Regions from separate parts of the Gottfriedia sp. S16(2024) genome, predicted to be linked through region 2. Evidence: riboswitches for the same ligand, from Rfam matches in the RefSeq annotation. Region 2 holds a riboswitch; each other region holds the start of a gene.
The links. A riboswitch is a leader RNA that binds a small molecule or an ion and turns the genes downstream of it on or off. The one in region 2 is predicted to bind thiamine pyrophosphate.
Positions count from the first base shown of each region.

Region 1: linked by a shared signal. The riboswitch ahead of thiC (phosphomethylpyrimidine synthase ThiC) and the one ahead of AB1282_RS00630 (ABC transporter substrate-binding protein) in region 2 are both predicted to bind thiamine pyrophosphate.
Region 3: linked by a shared signal. The riboswitch ahead of thiD (bifunctional hydroxymethylpyrimidine kinase/phosphomethylpyrimidine kinase) and the one ahead of AB1282_RS00630 (ABC transporter substrate-binding protein) in region 2 are both predicted to bind thiamine pyrophosphate.

Region 1 is NZ_JBFLUO010000001.1:2,091,038-2,098,772, forward strand. It holds gene thiO (glycine oxidase ThiO) at 1-1,029, opposite strand, end outside; gene AB1282_RS09790 (thiamine phosphate synthase) at 1,013-1,627, opposite strand; TPP riboswitch at 1,717-1,826, opposite strand; TPP riboswitch at 2,063-2,177, shown strand; gene thiC (phosphomethylpyrimidine synthase ThiC) at 2,314-4,092, shown strand; gene AB1282_RS09800 (small acid-soluble spore protein H) at 4,335-4,514, opposite strand; gene AB1282_RS09805 (YjcZ family sporulation protein) at 4,658-4,795, opposite strand; gene AB1282_RS09810 (hypothetical protein) at 4,970-5,230, opposite strand; gene AB1282_RS09815 (amino acid permease) at 6,008-7,414, opposite strand.
Region 2 is NZ_JBFLUO010000001.1:87,309-95,043, forward strand. It holds gene AB1282_RS00600 (GerMN domain-containing protein) at 1-398, opposite strand, end outside; gene AB1282_RS00605 (helix-turn-helix domain-containing protein) at 599-823, shown strand; gene AB1282_RS00610 (TatD family hydrolase) at 1,110-1,877, opposite strand; gene AB1282_RS00615 (ABC transporter ATP-binding protein) at 1,882-2,613, opposite strand; gene AB1282_RS00620 (ABC transporter permease) at 2,610-3,377, opposite strand; gene AB1282_RS00625 (thiamine-binding protein) at 3,377-3,667, opposite strand; gene AB1282_RS00630 (ABC transporter substrate-binding protein) at 3,680-4,672, opposite strand; TPP riboswitch at 4,761-4,870, opposite strand; gene racE (glutamate racemase) at 5,101-5,892, shown strand; gene AB1282_RS00640 (RrF2 family transcriptional regulator) at 5,975-6,418, opposite strand; gene hmpA (NO-inducible flavohemoprotein) at 6,605-7,735, shown strand, end outside.
Region 3 is NZ_JBFLUO010000001.1:1,623,030-1,630,764, reverse strand. It holds gene AB1282_RS07645 (hypothetical protein) at 1-592, opposite strand, end outside; gene AB1282_RS07640 (hypothetical protein) at 643-1,206, opposite strand; gene AB1282_RS07635 (DUF3139 domain-containing protein) at 1,367-1,717, shown strand; gene AB1282_RS07630 (YiiX/YebB-like N1pC/P60 family cysteine hydrolase) at 1,739-2,347, opposite strand; gene thiE (thiamine phosphate synthase) at 2,541-3,179, opposite strand; gene thiM (hydroxyethylthiazole kinase) at 3,170-3,982, opposite strand; gene cytX (putative hydroxymethylpyrimidine transporter CytX) at 3,966-5,204, opposite strand; gene thiD (bifunctional hydroxymethylpyrimidine kinase/phosphomethylpyrimidine kinase) at 5,197-6,003, opposite strand; TPP riboswitch at 6,139-6,250, opposite strand; gene AB1282_RS07605 (FeoB-associated Cys-rich membrane protein) at 6,354-6,509, opposite strand; gene feoB (ferrous iron transport protein B) at 6,528-7,735, opposite strand, start outside.

The DNA.
Region 1 (7,735 bases), 2.0 Mb from region 2:
TCGAATTAATTTTCCAGTTGCTGGTGCAAGCAAAATACCATTTCGAAAATGGCCGGTCGCAAATAAGATTTGATCTTCATCGGGATGAATTCCAATAAAGGGATTATAGTCGAGAGTTCGCGGTCGTAATCCTGCCCAAAATGAATCAATTTTCATGTCTTCAATTTCGGGAAGCATTTTTTTAGCGCTTTGTATTAATGACTCAATCCCCCTTAAGCTAGGGTTCTCATTCCATTCGTTATCGATCATCGTAGCTCCGATGACAAGGCGACCGTCATTCCTTGGAACAATATAATTTTGTTCATGGAAAAGAGTATGTTTTAATGCAACCTTTTCACTTCTGACCGCGATGCATTCACCTTTAACGGGAATAATTTCATGATGTAATCCAAGCTGCCCAAACAATGAATTACTCCAAACACCACTTGCAACTACAAGAGTTTTTGCTTCAAAATTGCCATTTGTAGTTTTAATTAAATAATGTGAATCATTTTTTTGAATCTGAAATACATGAGTATATTCAAATATAGATGCACCTAAAATTTGAGCACTCTTGCAAAACGCGTTACAGACAGAAACAGGTAATACATTCACGTCGTCTTCAATATAAGCTGCTCCAATGATGTTTGGATGGATGCCAGGTATCTGTTTTTTTAACTCCTCCTGGTTATACCAAAGTGCCGAAGTTTGAGTGAGTAGCGGAGTTAATTGTTTTTTTTCTAAATCTGTATAAGCTAGTTTGAAAATGCCACCTTTTTTAAGTTCAATATCAATTCCACATAATTCTTTTAATTCTTCTTGAAGGTGAAAATAAGTTAATTGACTATTTCTAGCAAAAGTAAAAAACGACTCGGAGTGATCCCACTCGGAATGGGCACCAAGCATTCCAGCAGCTGCCTTAGTTGTTTTCTGTCCAACTTGCTGTCCTTCTAGAACTGCGACATGAATGTTTTCTTTCGCTAGATAATAAGCAATGGAACAACCTATTATTCCACCACCAATTACTACAACTTCAAATTTCTTGTTCATAAGCGAATTTACACCTTTCAAAATATTGCAGCGCAGCTTCTAGAGGATTTCGGGCAGAAAATATGCCAGACATGACAGCTATACCATCAATTTCGTTCTCTTTTAGAACCTGGATATGTTCAGGTAATATTCCGCCGACTGCATAGATTGGTATAGTTAACGTTTTTTTCATTTCTGGAATTAGTTCAATCCCATTAGGTGTTAATCCATTTTTACACTCTGTTTCAAAACAATGACCGTACAGAATATAGTCAGCTTTATCATTTTCTGCCTGTATTGCTTCAGTAAGTGTGTGAACTGATTTTCCTACTCGTAAATTAGGAAAATATTCTTTTACATCAACAAGTGGAAGACCATGTCCCGGTAAGTGAATATTTGATAGGTTAGAGAAAATAGTTATATCTAAACGATCATTTAAAACAATTTTTTTCATATCTACTTTGTTTATTTTTAGTAGATTTAAGAGTGATAGTAGCTCGATTGCCGTTTTCGACTTTTCACGAATATGCACATAGTCGACTGCATCGATTATTTGAATTATTTTTGTAGCAAGTACTTCGACTGAGTGCTGATCATCTGTAATTGCAATAAGTTCCATGGCCCAGCCTCTTTCATTTGCAAAATTTTTTCAAACAAAAAAACCACTTTCCTAAAAAAAAGAAAGTGGTTACATTGCACGCGAAAAAAGTATAAAATGCGCCACTTTCCTACGCAGGTACTAGCCTGTTCAGGTTTTGAGGGTTTAAAAGTAACTACCTTATTCTCAGCCCTTATCAAGGGATCCCCTAGTGATGAATATGTATGAAAATTAATCTTAGCATAGCATATAAAAAATAATATTCAATACTAAATTTATTTTTACTAGTCCCATTTTATTACCAGAAATTGGGCTTGAAGTATAGTGGAATCAAGTGTTTTTAGTAGTATAAAAAAACCAAAATTTTTTTTTGTTTGGAGTTTCTGTAAAAATTTAGGGAAATAAAAACATTTACATTTTAAATTTATGGGTTTATATTTAGTTTGAACAATTTAATAGATTGACTAGGGGTGTCCAATTAATTGGGCTGAGAGAGAAACGTGATTAAGTTTCTTAACCCTCAGGACCTGATCTGGTTCATACCAGCGTGGGGAAGTTAGAAATTTTCATTAATGATTACATAATTATTAATGTAGTTTTGCTAACACTTAGCCGGGTCTTAAACATAAGATTCCGGCTTTTTTTCATGCTTTAAATGGATTGGATTTCGTCCTTTTTAAACTAATTAAAAAGGGGAATGAAATCAAATGAACAATTCTGTAAATGAAATGAATTTTTCCATCATGTCTAGTTTTTCAGGGAGTAAGAAGGTATATGTTGAAGGATCTAGACCTGACATTAAGGTGCCAATGCGTGAGATTCAATTAAGCCCAACAACTGGCACTTTTGGAGAAGAAGAAAATGCTCCAGTTAGAGTATACGACACTAGCGGACCTTACACAGATTCAGCTAGCTCAGTTGATATTCGAAATGGACTTAAGGCGATTAGACAAAACTGGGTAATTGAACGAAATGATGTTGAAGAGTATGAAGGGCGCGAAATAAAGCCTGAAGATAATGGATATAGAAAAGAGTCAGATCAACATAATGTTGAAGTATTTAAAGGGTTAAAAAGAAAACCGTTACGAGCAAAGGAGAATGGAAATATTACTCAAATGCATTATGCTCGAAAAGGAATTATTACACCTGAAATGGAATTTATTGCGATTCGAGAAAATGTTTCGGCTGAATTTGTTCGTGATGAAGTTGCTAAGGGAAGAGCTGTCATTCCATCGAATATTAATCACCCTGAAAGTGAGCCAATGATCATCGGTCGTAATTTTCATGTGAAAATTAATGCCAATATAGGTAATTCAGCGGTTACGTCTTCAATCGAAGAAGAAGTAGAAAAAATGACATGGGCTACTCGCTGGGGTGCGGATACGATGATGGATCTTTCTACTGGTAAGAATATTCATACAACACGTGAATGGATTATCCGAAACTCTCCAGTACCAGTAGGGACAGTTCCGATTTATCAAGCGCTTGAAAAAGTTAATGGAATCGCTGAAGATTTAAGCTGGGAAGTGTTTAGAGATACACTAATCGAGCAAGCGGAACAAGGTGTAGACTATTTTACAATTCACGCGGGTGTATTATTACGCTATATTCCATTAACGGCAAAACGAGTGACAGGAATTGTATCTCGTGGAGGGTCTATTTTGGCTCAATGGTGTTTAGCTCATCATAAAGAGAATTTTTTGTATACTCATTTTGAAGAAATTTGTGAAATTATGAAGCGTTATGACGTAACATTCTCTTTAGGAGATGGACTGAGACCAGGCTCAATTGCCGATGCAAATGACGAAGCACAATTTTCTGAGTTAGAAACACTTGGTGAGTTAACGAAAATTGCATGGAAGCACGATGTTCAAGTTATGATTGAAGGACCGGGACATGTACCAATGCACTTAATTAAAGAGAATATGGATAAACAATTAGAAATTTGTCAGGAAGCGCCATTTTATACTTTAGGACCGCTAACGACTGATATTGCACCTGGATACGATCATATTACATCAGCAATCGGTGCAGCAATGATTGGTTGGTTTGGTACTGCAATGCTTTGTTATGTAACTCCGAAAGAGCATTTAGGTCTTCCAAATAAAGAAGACGTAAGAGTAGGAGTTATTACATACAAAATAGCGGCGCATGCAGCTGACTTAGCAAAAGGACACCCTGGTGCACAAAAAAGAGATGATGCACTTTCAAAAGCTAGATTTGAATTTAGATGGCGTGATCAATTTAATCTTTCTCTTGATCCTGAAAGAGCAATTGAATATCATGATGAAACATTACCTGCCGAAGGAGCTAAAACAGCGCATTTTTGTTCAATGTGTGGTCCAAAATTCTGTAGTATGAGAATTTCACAAGATATTCGAGATATAGTAAAACAAGAAGAACTTCAGAATGGTTCAATCATTGAAGAAGGAATGAAAGAAAAAGCACTTGAATTTAGAAAACAAGGCGGGGAAATCTATCAATAAGGGTGTGAGCCTTATATGAATAGGGTAGAAGAAATCATAAACGAGATAAAACAATTGGAAGAATATATGCAACACTTAAAAATAGAACTGAAAACGATTCAAAAAAATTGTGACCACGATTTTTTGAAGAAAGATACGATACAAGAATGTCTTAAATGCAGTTTAATTGAGAGCTTATGTTGGTAATACGTAATAACAAAAACAAACCTCAGGCTAAGAGGTTTGTTTTTGTTATTCTAGAATTAATGTTCTGACAAACTATTGATTGAAACTTCTTCCTCTCGATCTGGTTGACCTAGCGGATAGATTCTAGCAGTTTCATTTGTTTCATCAACATGTTGAATGTAAATTGGCACCCCATTATATGTCACATTAGCCATTTCAGCTGAAGAAGCAATTTCTTGAGCTCGTTGTTTATTCATAAATATCCTCCTCTACATTAATAATTGAAACCTAACATATTATTAACAGAGGTATACTTGAGTATTCATAATCAAGTACAAGCTTTTTTTAAAATAAAAAAACTCCTGTTAAAACTTAACAGGAGTTTTATAGTTTTTAATGATTACCAGTGATGTCCATGTCCATATCCATATCCGTCATATCCAGACCAGCAAGCTGCTCCAACAATGATTAATAGGATAAATAGAACAACGATTAAAGCAAAACCGTTAAGATGGTGTCCGTGATGTCCAGTACTCATACATGTGACCTCCTTCATACGATATTTAAGGGAAAACTCCCTTAGGGTCATGCGGCTAATTGAAAAATTTCAATTAGGAGAGGTGGATAATGTATCGTATGTTTTTTTGCCAACTATGAAACTAGTCTATAATGTAATTAGGCTTTTACCTAGAAGTAAGTTTTAATAAATGAATTATTTTTCCTTAGGAAGTGAAATTGCTGTTTCAACTACATAACCATTTTGAAACTTCACAGCAATTGTACCTAAATAAGTGTCAGTAGGCTGAAGTGTTTCGGTACAAGTAAAATAACGAATATGTACAACTTCCTTCGTATCTTTACTAATCTTTTGACAAGCAAGTAAATTACTTAGTCGTTTTAATGCAATCTCTCTTTTCACTCCAATTAGATCTTTTTTTATAAATGATTCATAATAATTTTTTAATGGGAACATTTTAACAGCTCCTGTTCATTCGAAAATAAAATTTCTTAAGTCGTATCATATCATAAAGTAAATCTGTTTTTGTAAAGTTTGTAGCTGTGGATATTTATCATTATTCTAGTTTGTTGAGGGAAATATGTAACTAACAAAAAAATCCCACTATAGATTATTATAGTGGGATTTTTTTCACACTGTTGAAAAACAACCTTGTCAAATAATAACTAAATTTTCGTAAAAGGAGTAGAGTGATGTTGATTTCCACTACAGGATGCTCGCTTTCCATGGGGCGAGACCTGAGCCTCCTCGGCAAGCCTGCGGGGTCTCAGCCTTCCCGCTTATCCCATAGGAGTCGAGCAACCTTCCGTTCCAATCAACTTATTCATCAAAAAAAGTCTGCAATAAATCCTAATCAAATAGCCTTTACTAAGAGTATCCTAACTGTTGTTTATTAATCAGTTTGTAAGTCAATTAATATCGAACATTAATTAATAAACTAATGAATTGAATTTGTTTTTCGAAAAAATTAGCTCATAATATTTTTAACTTCTGAAAAAAAACTTACTAGTGTTATTGGAAACATAAAATTGTTAATAAATATAAAAAAATGAATTTTAAGCTAACTGTGAAAAATCTAGTTAAAAGACTAGGACAAGATTGTAAGAACAAGAGGGCTAAAGAAAAAATCTCTCCTTTAAAGCTTACAATTTTATAAAAATCCCTCAAAAAATAAAAAAACTGTCTCAAAATGTCGATATTTAACGACCTTTTGAGACAGCCTCATTTAATTACTTATGCAGTTTGATTTGAATCTTTATCAATCTTATTTTTACCGTTTAGTTTAGAATTTTTATATCCGTATGTTATATAAATTACTAAACCGATTACTAACCAAACTACGAAACCTTTCCAAGTAAATGTTGAAAGTTGTAGCATTAAATATACACAGAATACAACAGCTAATACTGGTACTACTGGTACCCAAGGAGTTTTGAATCCACGCTTTAAGTCTGGGCGAGTTTTTCTTAATACTAGTACACCAAGAGAAACAGCAGAGAAAGCGAATAGAGTACCGATATTTGTTAATTCAGCTAATTTGTTTAATGGAATTAAGCCAGCGAATAAAGCAACTAGCCCGCCAGTTACCCAAGTACTTGTTACAGGAACTGCAGTTTTCTTGTTAACTTTTGATAATTTACCTGGTAATAAACCGTCTTTACTGATTGCATAGAATAGACGAGTTTGTCCAAACATCATTACGATTAATACAGTTGTAATACCGATGATTGCGCCTAGAGAAATGAAACCAGCAGCCCAATCTTGGTGAATAAATGCTAGTGCAAAAGCAACTGGGTCTTTAACACCTAATTGATCAAACGGAACGATACCAGTAAGAATTAATGAAACGACAATATATAAGATTGTACAAATTGTTAAAGCAGTGATAATACCGATTGGTAAGTTACGTTGAGGATTTTTAACTTCCTCAGCTGCAGTTGATACTGCATCAAATCCAAAGTAAGCAAATACTACTACTGCAGCACCAGCTGTTACCCCATGGAATCCCATTGGCATAAATGGAGTCCAGTTATGTGGTTGAACGTACCAAATACCAACTACGATGAAAAGTGCTACTACTGCTAATTTTACAATTACCATGATTGTGTTAAGTTTTGCTGATTCTTTAACACCTCTAGTAAGAATGAACGTTACAATTAAAACAATGATTACTGCCGGTAAATCAATAAAAGTATGTTTAGATGGATCAAATGCACTAGTTAAAGCTGTTGGAAGGTTTAGTCCAAAACCATGTAATAAACTTTGGAAATATCCAGACCATCCACTTGCTACTGCTGAAGATGCAAGTCCATACTCTAGTACCATGTCCCAACCTAATATCCAAGCTATGACTTCACCAAAAGCAACATAACTATAAGTGTAAGCACTACCAGCCTCTGGAATCATAGATGCAAATTCAGAGTAACAAAGTGCGGCGAATGTACAAGCTAAACCTGCGATAATAAATGAAAGAATAAGTGCTGGACCGGCGTAATCAGCTGCCGCTACACCAGTTAATACGAATATACCTGTACCGATGATGGCACCGATACCTAACATTGTAAGATCAAACGCTCCTAGAACTTGTTTAAGTGAACTAGGCGAACTGCTTGTAACTGATTTTTTTCGAAATAAATTCATATGAGCCTCCTCTAATCCTATATTTAGTAGTTTTTTAATTTCCTATTTAGAAAGTTAATTATTTTCTAATTTTACCTTAAAAAATAGAAAATTCTGACAATTAGCTCCGAAGTAATTTAAAGATTGTCTCGCTTAAGTGATTTTTATGATAACACACTTATAGAAATATTCAAACAATTTTTCGACTTTTTTTTCATTTTTTTTAAAATTATGTAGTAAATTCGACATATTACCAAATACCTAGTCGTTCAGTTAAATTGAACTAGATAGAAGATATGTCATAAGTAACGATAAATCTCTAACATCTTCATATTTCTTATG
Region 2 (7,735 bases):
GGTGAAAAATCAGCAATAATCGTACCATCCTTTTGAGTTTGAACACCTAAAACTTCTGTATTCGGAGGTAAAACTGCTTGGAAACCATTTGGTAATTCATCTGTAACAGGACCATCTTTTACTAAGTACTCTAACGCTTGTTTAGCCAAGCTAGTAGACTTAGGTAATTGGAAAGTTTGCGGTACAACATACCCGTTACGGTCAATTAAATATAATTCCCTTTTTACCGTTTCTTCCTTCTTTGCTACTTCTTTTGAAGGTTGATCACTTTTATAAACTACAGTTTTAGGTGGATCAATGTCAGTTGAAGATTTTGTTGGAAGTAAACTACATCCACTCATTGTTGCGATTCCACATACCGCTGCTGCTGTTACTAACAATCTTTTTTTCATCACCATACTCCCCCCACGCTTTTTTATTATTTATACGAGCATGTACATTTTTTAGAACAAGCTAAATAGAAAAAAATAAATAATTTAAATCTAGCTCTAAATTTACTGGAAATATTCACCTAAAAGACCTATCGTTCATATGATAAAAAGACTAAATGAATACCCATCCGAAGAACAGCTCGGTCAAGCAAGGAGGGTTAGCACAGTTGAAGGATAGAGACTATCAAACAAAGCACACACTCACAAAGCGTGAAAAAGAAGTATTTGAGCTTCTTGTTCAAGATAAGACTACAAGAGAAATTGCTGAAGAACTTTTTATAAGTGAAAAAACTGTGAGAAATCATATTTCAAATGCAATGCAGAAGCTTGGGGTTAAGGGGCGATCACAAGCAGTTATTGAGCTTCTTCGTATGGGAGAGCTTGAACTGTAGTTATTTTGTAGAAACACTTCTACAAACCAACATACTGCCGGCATTCTAATCGACATGCCGGTTTTGGTATTTACATTGAAACTTAAGTTTTATTTTTCTCTATTTTCTAGCTTGTAAGAATCTGTTTATCTGAAATAAAATTTTCACTTTATATCCTACTTATAGTAGATAAAAAAGCCTATCCGTATATTAGGATAGAAACTCTGCTATAGGGGGATTTTATTTTAACTCTTTTTACCTATCTAAAATAAAAAATCGTTTCCATTTAGAAAACGATCTTCTTATTTTAAATACTATAAAATTTCTTAGTATTTTCATATAAAGTTTTATATGCAACTAATAAATCTATGTCTTTTAACTCAGCTATCTTTGCAACCGATTGATGCATAAATTTAGGATGTGTCCACTCATTCTCAAAAGGCCCTTCAAATGGCCAAGGACCATCAGTTTCTACCATCATTAATTCTAAAGGATACTTTTTTACTAAATCTTGAATCTCATTTTCATATAATACATCTGGTGTAATTGAGATAAAATACTCATTTTTTATCATCCGTTTAATTGAATGATCGTCTCCTTTAAACCAATGAAAATGAGCTTTTTGAATAAAATATTTTTCTAATAGATTACATACGGTTTCGGCGTCCTCATACACTGCATGTAATATGATCGGTTTATTTAACTCTCTTGCAAGTGAGATAAATTTTTCTAGTAACCTAATATAAGGTACGTAATTAATCTTTTCTACCAAATTCTTATAATATGGTAATCCAACTTCTCCGATTGCGACCATTTCATCCTGATGGAACTTAATCCATTCAATTAATTTATCAACCTCTTCATCAGATGGAATTTGTTGTTCAGGATGAAATCCGAATGCTGGATATACACTATTATTTTGTTTTTTTAACTCTAAATTTTTCTTACTAGATTTTAAATCCATCGAAACCGAAATGATCGCCTCGATTTCGTGTCTTTCTATATTAGTTAATATTTCTTCTCTTTGACTAGTATCATAAGAATCTAAATGAATATGAGCATCTATCATTTTCATCGTACTACTCCTTCTCTAAAGCCAAATAGATTTTTCTTTTATATTCCATAAATTCGTCACTTAATAATAATTCTTTTTTGCGTGGTCTTGGAAATGGCACAATGATTTCTTCTTTGATTTTGGCAGGTTTGTCAGAAAATATATATATTCGATCAGACATTAACAACGCTTCATCAATATTATGTGTAACCAATAAAATTGATCGTCGTTGCTCTTCCCAAATTGATAAAAGCCATTGTTGCATTTCAAGTCTAGTGAATTCATCTAAAGCTGAAAAAGGCTCATCCATACACATAAACGACTGCGGTGCTAGTAATGATCTTAAAAATGAAACTCGTTGCTTCATCCCACCAGATAATTCATGAGGGTAAGCATTCTCATAGTTTTCTAAACCAGTTCTTTTAAGCCAGTCTCTTGCCAACTTTTCATCAGGTTTATGTTTTAATTCCTGTGACAAAACAATATTTTTTAATACTGTTCTCCAAGGTAGTAATGAATGATCCTGGGGCATAAAACTAATATGACCAAGTTCTCCATTTATTATCGACCCATTTAACCTTACTTCTCCAGAATCAGGTTTTAGTAAACCACCTATAAGATGAAACAACGTACTTTTCCCACTACCAGATGGACCTAAAATTGATACAAATTCACCCTCGTTTACATAAAGGGAGATATTATCTAACACTTGATGCCCGCTATAACTCTTTGATAATTGTTCTACTTGTAATGTCATTTCCGTTTCTCCCCTTTAACTTTCCATTTAACAGTAAAACGTTCAATTACGACTATTAGGAAGAAGAAAAGCATACTTAAAAACATAATGATAAAAATTGAAACAAATACTCGATCAGTTCTAAATGAAGATGAAGCTAAAGTCATATATACCCCAATTCCAGATTTTGCTCCTAGCCATTCAGATATGACTGCCCCCATAACACTATAAGTTGCTGAAATCTTTAAGCCGGAAAAAATGGAAGGTAGAGAAAAAGGTAACTCAACTTTCCAAAAAATTTGTGATTTAGATGCTCCTGCCATTTTCATATAATTTATTAGTTCACTTGGTGTTTGTCTGAAACCATCCAACGCTGAAACTGTAACAGGGAAAAAACAAACAAGAGAAATTATAATTAATTTAGGTAATACACCAAATCCAAACCAAATAATTAAAAGCGGTGCCAAAACGATAATTGGTACATTTTGCGAAAGAATTAATAACGGGTAAAAAGCTTCCCTAACACCAGGTATTAAATGCAATAGAAATGCTATTAAAAATCCTAATAAACTACCAATTAACAGACCAATAATCGTTAATTGAATTGTAGAAGAAATGTGAGGAAGTAGTGAATCAGATGATTTCATTCCTTCTTTAAAGATTGAGATCGGCCCTGGCAATAACCAAGATTCGATTTTCCAAATTTTAATACTTAGCTGCCAACAGATTAAAAAAAGCAGGATGACAACGATTGGTTGCCATCCTTTTATACTTTTAGATTTCATTAACGGTACTTCTCCGTTAATACATCCATAGTGATACCTTGTGGTTGGTAAAGTATTTTCATTTGAGTTATAACATTATGGCAACCTATTTCAATCATTCTTTCATTCATTTTTTGAACAACATTTAACAATTGATTCAAGTCACCTTCCATAGTTGTTTCTAAAGGCTGAACTTGATATTTTACACCTGATTCATCAATAATTTTAATCGCTTCATCAACTGCTGGAATAACATCCTCAATATTATTTGTTTTCGGTATAATTTGGACACTCATTAAAGTAGTTTGCATATTAACTCCTCCTTATTTCGCTGGTAAGAAATCATTCGTAAATGCTTCTTTTGGCTTAAAGTTTCCTTCTAATAATTTATTTTCAGCTAAGAAATCTGCATAGTTTTTCCAAACTGATAATTTTTGCTCACCCCAACGATTTGCATCATCTTTATATTTAGATGCTAACCATTCTTGGCTTTTTTCAACTAATTTTTTATCTAAATCCGGATTATCCTTTATTAAAATTGATGCAGCTTCTTTTGGATGATCAATCGCAAAATTATATCCTTTTGACGCTGCAGCAACAAACGCTTTTACAATTTTAGGATTTTTACTAATCATTTTTTCATTCGTAGCTAAAACTGGAGTATAGTAATCTAGCTTTTTACTATAATCTGTTAAATAAATCATGTTTAATTTTTCTCCACGAAGCTCAGCTTCAATTCCTGTCCATCCTTGATAAATCCACGCAAAATCGATATCTCTTTTTACTGCAGTAAAGAAATCAGCATCGCCCATATTAACGATATTTAACTTATTAACATTCGCATTTTCTTCTGACATAAGTGATTTTAAAATAGCCTTTTCAACCGGTGAACCCCATCCACCATAAGTTTTTCCAACGAAATCTTTTGGAGACTTAATTTCTTTTTTCACTGGTGATGCAAACCCAGAAGTATTATGTTGAATAATTGCTGCAATTGAAACAATCGGTACATTTTGAACTCTTGCTTGTGTAATTGACTCTTGATAAGAAACCCCAAAATCTGCTTTACCAGATGCCACCAATTGGTCTGCTCCTGTTTCTCCCGGGTTGATTATATCTACATCAAGTCCTTGTTCCTTAAAGTAACCTTTATCCTTAGCAACAAATAGCCCAGTATGATTTGTATTCGGGGTCCAGTCTAGTACGACAGTCACCTTTTTTAATTGCTTTGTCTTTTTAGTAGTGGTAGTTTTGTTTTGACCACATCCAGTTAACATTAAACAAATAGCCACTAAAAATACTACTAATTTTTTCATTATCTATATCTCCTTTTTGTTCTTTGTTTATACAAAAAGAAAACGCCCGGATATTAACCCGGACGTGAATGCGCTGTAAAAAACATATCTTAAAAGAGATACTGTTCCCTACGCTGGCATCACCCAGATCAGGTTCTAAGAGTCAACATCTTAAGGACGCTATCTCAGCCAGCAACACCGGCTCCTCCACATTTTTCTCATATATAAACTTTTCCTCATTAATATAACAGATAATGGTTGAATTTACGAATTATTTTTAACTTGCGTTTAATTGTTTTAATACTCAGTTAATAGGCGTAATAAAACTATGAAATTATAACATTTTTAAAAAGAGAATGATAAACAAAAATATCATTTCTTATAGTAAAATCTTATATGAATAAAGAATATACTACATCAACAATATTTAAGTAAAATGAGGGGATTTTTTGAATAAACCAATCGGAGTCATTGACTCAGGTGTTGGGGGCTTAACAGTTGCCAAACAAATTATAAGACAATTACCTAAAGAGGACATTTTATACTTAGGCGATACAGCAAGATGTCCATACGGATCACGACCATATACGGAAATTAGGGAATTCACTTGGGAAATGACTAATTTTCTACTGGAAAAAGATATAAAAATGTTAGTCATCGCCTGTAATACTGCAACTTCAGTCGTCTTAAATGAAATGCGGGAAAAACTTCATATCCCGGTCATTGGTGTTGTTCGCCCAGGTGCCAGAGCAGCAATAAAATTAACACAAAATGACCAAATCGGTGTCATCGGAACGAATGCTACTATTAATAGTAAAGCTTATCATTCTGCATTAAAGAGGATTAATGACAAAGTTTTAATTGAAGGTTTGGCATGTCCAGAGTTTGCTGGGATTGTTGAAAATGGGGACTACAATAAACCTGAAATATTTGATATTGTTAAGCACACTCTTGCACCGCTTATTGATTCAAATATTGATACCCTAATACTAGGGTGTACTCATTACCCACTACTCGGTCCAATTATTCAAAAAGTGATGGGACCATCGATCCAACTTATTAGCTCTGGCGATGAAACAGCTTTAGAGGTAAGTGCAATACTAGATCAACAAAATATCTTATCTAACTCCGAAATCACTTCACATGAATTTTTTACAACCGGGGATCCAACCATTTTTAGTAAAATAGCGTCATCTTTATTCCAAGAACCGATGGAAAACGTAAAATATATAAAACTATAGACCATACTAAATGAAAAAACCAACAAAGTAATCCTTTGTTGGTTTTTGTGTTTTTTTATTGCGTGCGCTCTTCAATGTCATATTATTCCTTTGTATTAATGGAAAAATAATCTTTAAGCATGGCATTGTTCTTTACAATATCATCCAATGTATATTGATCTAAAACTTGTAAAAATTGATCCAACGCTTTATTAAATATATGTTTTAAAGAGCAAACTGGTGTGATTACACAAGTATTGCCGTGCTCAAAACATTCTACAATATTAAAGTCTTCTTCAGTTTTACGAATTATTTCACCAATATTTATTTCTGTAGGTAATTTAGCTAAACGGATTCCACCGTTTCTACCACGTATCGTTTCGATATAGCCCATCTTTCCTAAATTATAAATTATTTTCATTAAATGGTTTTTAGAAATACCATAAGCTTCAGCGATGTCTTTAATATTAACTAATTTTTCACGTGGCTCAGAGCTTAGAAATATTAGTACACGAAGAGAGTAATCCGAATAAGTTGTTAAACGCATAACTTGTCCTCACTGTTTTATTTAAATTTAATCATAGCATAATTGTGAACATTTTTTAAACTTTTATGTATTTTTGCGAAAAAAATGACAAAAGAAGTATTTTACATATTGCTTTAAATAATTTCTAGGTCTAAGATAAAGATGTATTTACAATACTACTTTGAAACGTGATTAGGGGGATTTTTCATGCTATCTCAAAAAACAATTGATATTATTAAGTCAACAGTTCCGGTCTTAGAAGTAAAGGGTACAGAGATCACTAAAGTATTCTATAAAAATTTATTTACTAATCATCCTGAATTATTAAATGTATTCAATCATACAAATCAACAAAAAGGTAGACAACAAACAGCTCTTGCAAATACTGTTTTAGCTGCAGCACAAAACATTGATAAACTAGCAACAATTATTCCGGTTGTAAAACAAATTGCGCAAAAGCACCGCAGTCTTCAAGTTAAAGCAGAACACTATCCAATCGTAGGGCAACATCTACTAGGGGCAATTAAAGAAGTACTTGGTGATGCTGCAACTGATGAAATACTAGGTGCTTGGGCTGAAGCATATGGAATTATTGCTCAAGTATTTATCGATATCGAAAAAGAAATGTATGAAGCAGCTTCATCTCAAGAAGGCGGATGGTCTGAATTTAAAGAATTTAAAGTCATCGAAAAAGTTGAAGAAAGCGATGTAATAACATCATTCTACTTAGTTCCTAAAGATGATTCTTCAGTGCCTACTTTCTTACCAGGTCAATATATTACTGTTCGTTCACAAATTCCTGGTGAAGAATATCTATCTAACAGACAATATAGTTTATCTGATGCTCCAGGTAAAAATCACTTTAGATTTTCAGTAAAAAGAGAAGCTGAAGAAAACCAACCTCTAGGTAAATTCTCAAACTATCTACACAATCAAGTAAATGTTGGTGATACGTTAGAAATTACTGCTCCAGCAGGTGAATTTACTTTAAATACTGAAATTGATTCAGATGTTGTTTTCTTAAGTGGTGGTGTTGGAATTACACCATTGATCAGTATGGCTAAGTCAATTGCAAGTAATCAACCACAACGTCAAGTTAACTTCATTAGTGCTTCAAGAAACGGTAAATTACAAGCATTTGAAAATGAATTAAACCAATTAAAAGAGCAATTAACAAATTACAATTTATCATTTGTTTATGAGAATCCTTTTGAGGAAGATCTTCAAAACAATAACTTTAAAAAGCAAGGCTATATTGATGCCGAATGGTTAAATAACAATATTAAATCAGACAATGCAGATTATTACGTATGTGGACCAGTACCGTTTTTAAAAGCA
Region 3 (7,735 bases), 1.5 Mb from region 2:
CTACCACACTAAATCCTTTTAACTTTTTATATGCAGAATTTAACTCATACTTTGTTTTTTGAGAATTTTTCCTGCTAAAATTAGCATCCATTTCAAATTTAAAATTACCTTCACCTGTGTTATAACTTTCTAAGTACCACCGGTAATCATTTTCTATATTATTTGCCAGATTGACCAATTCAAAATGATAATCGCCTGTTTTTAATTTTAAAAGTCTACCATTATGATTACTTAATTCGATACTATTAAAGAAAGGTATATACTCACGCAATTCAAATGTAAATATACCATTATCATGAATTGATGTATCAATTACTTTCGTTTTTTTACTAACTAATACATTATCACGAAATAATCTAACATTTGTAATTGGTGCTTTATTGTAATTATCGTAGAAATATAAAGTTATTCTTTTCGTATAATCATTTTTATTAAAGAATAAATAATTTTTTTCTTTTTTAATTTCTCCTTCTAATTTAGCAACAGCAGAAAGCATGGGATGCGTAGGGTGATTATTTTTTTGGGAGTTGCATGCTGTAAATATAGCAATGAGTGTAGCGGTTAGTATAAATAAACAAAGCTGTTTTTTCAATAATATTCCTCACTTCTTTTTTTCCTAATTTAAATTTCAAAAAGAATAAACTATTTGCGAGGATATCTGAAAAACCATTTATACGTTCCGTCACGATCATTCGCCCTGCTGTACAAAGTCTTTTTTGAGCCAAGTAAAGGTTTGTAAGTGTATTTGTACTTTTCTACCTTAATTTTATTAGCACTCCATAATTCATAGATATAACCTTTTTGTGCAGTAAATTCTACAGTTGATGTTTTTCCCCAACTCTTACCAAATGTTCCCCCTAGATTTGCTTCGGCAATTTTTTTAATTCCAAATTCAGTAGAACCGGAAAGGGTATAAGTAGAATTTGAAGTAGAAGATAATGTAACTGTCGCTTGTGCATTTACAGCTTCAAATGCATCTTTATCCCATCCATTATATTTATAAGAATAGGCGTAATAATTCCACTTTTTATCTTTCCAGGGACCTAAAAGTTCAGAACTGCCAAATTCATTAGTCGATCTATAAGTAACACTAGGACGACTATTTGAAGGGACAACTGCTGCCAGTGCAGATAATGGGTCGAAGATAGAAAAAATAATTCCATATGACAAAATTAATCCAAGTCTTTTTTTCTTAAATTGTTTCACTAAAATTCTACCTCCTTTTATATTTATTTCGGTATGTTTCAACAAAAATACACAATAATTTTTGTATATAAGTGGATACTTTATGAATGTTTTCCAAATATCATTTTAATTTTAGACTAATGCCTTACTATTAAGTTATTAATCCTAAGGAGGTCTAGCTATGAGAAAGAAAATAGTAGTTATATTTGTAGTTATTGCATTTGAAGTGATCAGTTCTTATTTGTATATAAATATTAAATTAGATTTAACTAAGGATACTGTAGAAGATTATCTTGTGACAGAAAAAGGGGTTGCTAAAAAAGATATTAAAGTGAGTAAACCCGTCTATGATTGGATTAAAGCAAAAGGAGACAAAAAGTGGTTTGTTTGTGTTGAAATACTGGGTGATCAGGGAACTTATTATTATTATAAAGACCACCAAAAAAATAAAGTAAAATTGGATTATTATATTTTACATGGGGTTGAATATAGTGCTAGAGAATATGAAAAAATAAAAGGTAAAACCCCTTAAAAAAAGGAGGCGACCTCCTTTTTACCAATTAAATGTTTTTACAATATGAAAGTTATTATACGATAAAGCTAAGTTATTTAAGAAGTCGTATGGTTTGATAATTGAAGGACGCTGCCAAACTGTTTTAAAAACTCCACCTCCCATTGATAAAGTACTAGGCTTTTTATATTCAAAACCTGCTTTGTAATACGAATACCATACTAATTCACTACAATAAGTTTTTTTAATATTAGTTGGATTTGGAGTAAAGTTTAAATCATAAGGTATATTTTTATTTAAAAAGTTATCCTTAGCTTTTTGAGCTACCTTTGTTCCCAGTGTCGCATTTTTTGATCTAATTACTTTTGTACTTGGATTCTTAGATTGACTAAGCCATTCGGTTATCGAAATCTTTGATGGCATTTTGTTCGGTCCAGCAATATGCAACACAGTTTTAGAATCAATCACGATCCCTGCATGACCTACAATCCCCTTTCCACTTACCCCAGGAGCTGTACTCTTTGAAATAAGTATGTCTCCCGGTTTAAATTGAAACGAATTTGCCTTGCCTTTTGGTAATAAAATTCCTAAACAAACGATACATAATATAAACCCTATTATAATTTTTTCTTCGACTAATAGCTTTTTCATTACTAATCTCCCTTTCTACTGATTTACTCATTGAGGAAGATTTTACCTGAAAACATCGTTACAATGCTGGGATATAATTGAATAATTTGTCAATTTTTTCACATTTTAATATATCTCCCCATAATACATACTTTTATATAAAAAAGGGCACCTATCCATCAAATAACGATGTAATAGATACCCAGATACAAATTTATTTTTTATTAACCAACATACTCAAATGCTCAGCAGCCGATTTTATATCTTCTTTCCCTAAAATCGCAGAAACAATTGCAACACCATCAATATCTGTTTCCATTAATTCAGAAACGTTTTTTTCATTAATTCCACCGATGCCTACGATTGGAATTTTTACTGCCTCACGTATTCTTCGTAACTCATCTCGTGCTAAATATTTTGCATCTAGTTTTGTACTCGTCGGATACACTGAACCAATTCCAACATAATCCGCACCTTGTTCCTGTGCAATCATTGCTTCTTCTAATGTTGATGCAGATACACCAATAATCATATCTTCTCCAATAATCTGTCTAGCTACAGTTAAAGGTAAGTCTTCTTGACCGATATGCAATCCATCAGCCTGTATCGCCAAAGCGATATCTAAACGGTCATTAATAATCAATGGAACATTATATTTTGAAGTTACTTCTTTTACTTGCAAAGCAATTTTGTAAAAATCTAGACTACTACAATTTTTTTCTCTTATTTGTACGATTGTTGTTCCACCTTTAATTGCTTCCTCAATAGATTGAACTAAATCTCTTGATCCTAATACATCTCTGTCAGTTACTAAATAAAGCTTATAATCTATTTTACTTTTTGTTATAGCCATTCGATTTTTCCTCCCGTTAGAAGTGTATCAACAGAAGCTTTAGATACTTCATCAAATAAGTTTATTTTAAATGTACCGATTCCTTGCCCTTCAGTTAGGCGAGCCTTAGCAAGCTCTCCACATAGTCCCATCGTAGTAATACCGGAAACAGCTGCAAGGAAATAATCAGTCGTTGCACCAGCATAAGTTCCAATTAGTGATGTACTCATACATCCAGTTCCAGTTACATCAGCTAGCATTTTATCTCCATTTGAAATGGTACATACTCGGTCCTGTTCTGCAATAATATCTACTGCACCTGTAATTGCAACTACTGAGCCTAATTTCGCTGATAGAGATTTCGCAATTTCAACGCCGTCTTCTTCACCAGCTACAGAATCCACACCTTTAATTTGAACATTTAAGCCAGCAATCATTTTAATTTCTGACATATTTCCACGAACTACTGCAAAACGTACTTCTTTCAATAATTTAGCAGTCGTTTCTGTACGTAAAGTAGTTGCTCCTACACCAACAGGATCTAATATAACTGGTACGCCTAATTGATTAGCTTTTTTACCAGCTTTAATCATTGATTGGATTGTTCTTTCATTTAATGTTCCAATATTAATAACAAGAGCTGATGCAAAAGATACCATTTCTTCTACTTCGGCTAAATCATCTGCCATAACTGGTGATCCACCTAGAGCTAACACCATATTTGCACAATCATTTACAGTTACATAATTTGTAATGTGATGAACTAAAGGCTTTTTCTCTTTCACGCTTTCAAGAATTTGACTCATTTCATTCATAGTTAACATTTTTTTCTCCCCCGATTTGCTTTGGAACAAGCTTATTAATAACAAACTGAACAACTATATAAATGACACAAATTAAAATCATACTTGGTACAGTAGCCCCAAGGAAGAAATCTAATTGTACAAACTTACGATAAATAAAAACTCCTAAAATCCATGTAATAACCGCAATCCAATCAATTTTCAACGATTTACTTATACTTGTTCTTTTTAGGATAAAATAGTCCGTTAATAAAATTGCATATAGCGGCGCAAAAAATGAACCAATTGTATATAAAAATCCTTCATACTTTTCAATTGGGAAAATAACGGCTAATAATGTTCCTATAGCTGTAACGATAAGGGCTATATGTTTTCCATTTAGTTTTGGAAAAATGGTTGTAACTGATATTCCGGCAGAATAAGCATCCATGAATGTTGTTGTAACAGTCGCTAGGACGACGATACCAACCGCAAATAATCCCAGATTTGCACTCATTAAAACAGCAACCGGGTCTACTTCATTAAATGCCAGTGCTGCGCCTAGCCCAATAATATACATCCAAGAGCTTCCAAACATATAACCTATAAAACTACCAATTGCTCCATCCTTTGTTGTCTTTGCAAATCGAGTATAATCACTAATTAATGGAATCCACGATAGTGGCATTATGACCGATAATTCAACTGCTTCTCCAAAAGATAATCCAGTAGTGCTTGGTTGAGTTAAGATTTTATCACTTTTAAAAATAACAAAACACAGTACAATTGTTAGAACAAATAATAAACAAACGGCTAAACTATTAAGTTTTTTTGAAGCATTTTGTCCAAAGTACAACCAGATCGCGATTAATACTCCAATTACTAAACACCAAACCCATAAGTGATCGAATTTATAATCTTTTATTGTAACTAAATTGATAGAGCGAGCCCCTGTTAAAATCATAATTGCTGTCCAGCCTAGTAACTGTAAAACATTTAAAATCGAAAACAAATAGCTACCGTAACTACCAAATGAAATTTTTGTAGATTCCATTGCTGACAATCTTTGCTGAGAACCAATGACTCCACCTAAAATGAGCAATAATGTTCCAAGTAAATGCCCTACTAAAATGGCCGTTAAACCTTTCTTAAAACCTAGTGGTGCTACTAGGGCACCAGTCATAATTTCCGCTACAGAAACTGCCGCACCAAACCAAAGTGTTGTAAAGTTCCACTTCGTCATTTTTGCATTTTGCTTAGACATGTTGAACGCCTGCCTTTTCATACAATGAGTAGAAATGATGGACAGGACCTACTCCTTTTCCAATTGAAAAGGAATGTTGGATTGCTAATGTTATATAGTTTTTCGCCTCTCTAATTGCCTCATTTAATTCAAGTTCATTTGCTAAATTAGATGTGATCGCTGAAGATAAAGTACAACCTGTACCGTGGGTATTAATTGTATTAATTCTAACGCTGTTAAAGCTTGTAAACTCCTCACCGTTAAAACAAATATCGGTCGCTTCACCTTCTAGATGACCACCCTTTACAAGGACGTTCTTTGCACCTAATGAGTGAATTTGAATAGCAGCTTCTTTCATCTCTTCAATCGTTGTAATTTTTCTTCCAGTAATCACTTCTGCTTCAGGAAGATTTGGCGTAATAACAGTTGCTAAAGGAATGAGTTCTTGAATTAGAGCTTCCTTTGCATCTGGACTTAATAAGTCAAATCCACTTTTTGAAACCATAACTGGATCAACTACGATCTGCTTTGGTTTATATTGCTTAAGTTTCTCAGCAATTACTTTAATCGTCTCTATTTGAGATACCATTCCAATTTTTACAGCATCTACTTCTATATCAGTAAAAATTGCATCTAACTGACTAGCAATAATCTCTGGTGTCATATCTTGTACAGCGAACACTCCTTGCGTATTTTGAGCTGTTACAGCTGTAATTACACTCATTCCAAAAACATGATGAGCTGAAAATGTCTTTAAATCCGCTTGAATACCTGCACCACCACTTGAATCAGAGCCGGCTATCGTTAATACTTTTTTCAATTTTCTTCCCCCTATTTCATGAATAGAACTCTTTGATCTTACAGATAGAAGATGAAACTTGATTTTAAATACAAAAAAGCACAAATCCCATAAGGACTTGTGCTCGAACAAATCAATGTTATGAATACAAAAAATGTATTCTACCGTTCACTTTCCTACGCTGGCATTATCCAGATCAGGTTAAAGGGTCAAAGACTACCTGTGTCTTAATCTCAGCCGACCATTTACGGCACCCCTAGTACTATTCAATTATTTACTTTAATTACTTTATCATCTTAATTAATCCTCTAAATTTATTCAAGTATTTAGACTGATTCCTTTAAATTTTGTCTTTAAAGAAAACCATATTGCTATTTTGAATAATTAACTGTATCACAATTTGAACTACAAGTTTTTGCGATCGAGCAAGAGCCACATTTACCTTTTTTCGTTTTCTTTATATATCGTAAAAGTGTCCACCCTGCATATCCAAAAATAAGAGCTCCTATTATAATATTGACAATCATAAGTAGATACCCCTTTCTCTAGTAGCCTAAGAGACTTCCAACTTGATAGATAATTAATGCTAATATATATGCAATAACTAATGCATATCCAACTGAGAAATATGTCCATTTAGCTGAACCTGTCTCTTTACGAATTGTCGCAACTGTTGCTAGACATGGTACATACAATAAGACAAAAACCATAAAGCTAAATGCGGAAAGTGCAGAAAACTGTGTTGACAGTATTCCTTGTAAAGAATGTGCATTTGGCACGTGATAGATAATATTCATAGCAGATACGACAACCTCTTTAGCTAAAAATCCTGTTAGTAAAGAAGCACCTGCTTGCCATGTACCAAATCCTAAAGGTGCAAGTATTGGTGTAAGTATACCCCCAATCATTGCTAAAAAGCTATCATCCATCGAAACACCGAAACCACTTGGTCCCATATAAGATAATAACCATATAGCTACAGAACCACCAAAAATAAACGTACCAGCTTTTCGAATAAAGCCCTTCCCTTTGTCCCATGTGCTTCTAAACAAAGCTTTACCTTGTGGCATACGGTATGGTGGAAGTTCTACGACAAATAATGAAAACTCACCTTTTAATATAGTAGATGAAAAAACCTTAGCTAATATTAATGCAACTACGATTCCAAGTATATACAGTGAAAAAACAACTATTGCTTGATTTTTCGCAAAAAACGCTCCAACGAATAGTGCGTATACTGGTAATCGTGCCGAACAAGACATTAATGGTGTTAACAAAATCGTGAGTAGTCTCTCTCTAGGCTGTTCTATTGTTCTAGCGGCCATAACCCCAGGTACATTACAACCAAATCCTATAATCATTGGAATAAATGCCTTTCCGGTTAAACCAACCATCTCCATCGAACGATCCATTACTAAAGCTGCGCGAGACATATATCCAAAATCTTCAAGGAATGATATTAGTAAAAACAAAATAAAAATTTGTGGAACAAAGACTAAAACTCCACCAACACCGGCAACAATTCCATCAAGAATAACTGCTTTGATAAAATCAGATGCATGAATTGCATTTAAGCCGTTAGTAAGCCAGTCTGTTACAGGTCCTGATAAAAAACCATCTAATGCGTCGGATAAGGGTAACCCTAACCAATCGAAAGTAAGCTTAAACATTAAAAACATTGTTACTAAGAAAATAGGAATACCCAAAATTGGGTGTGTCACAAATCGATCAATGCGATCAGTTAATGTAACTG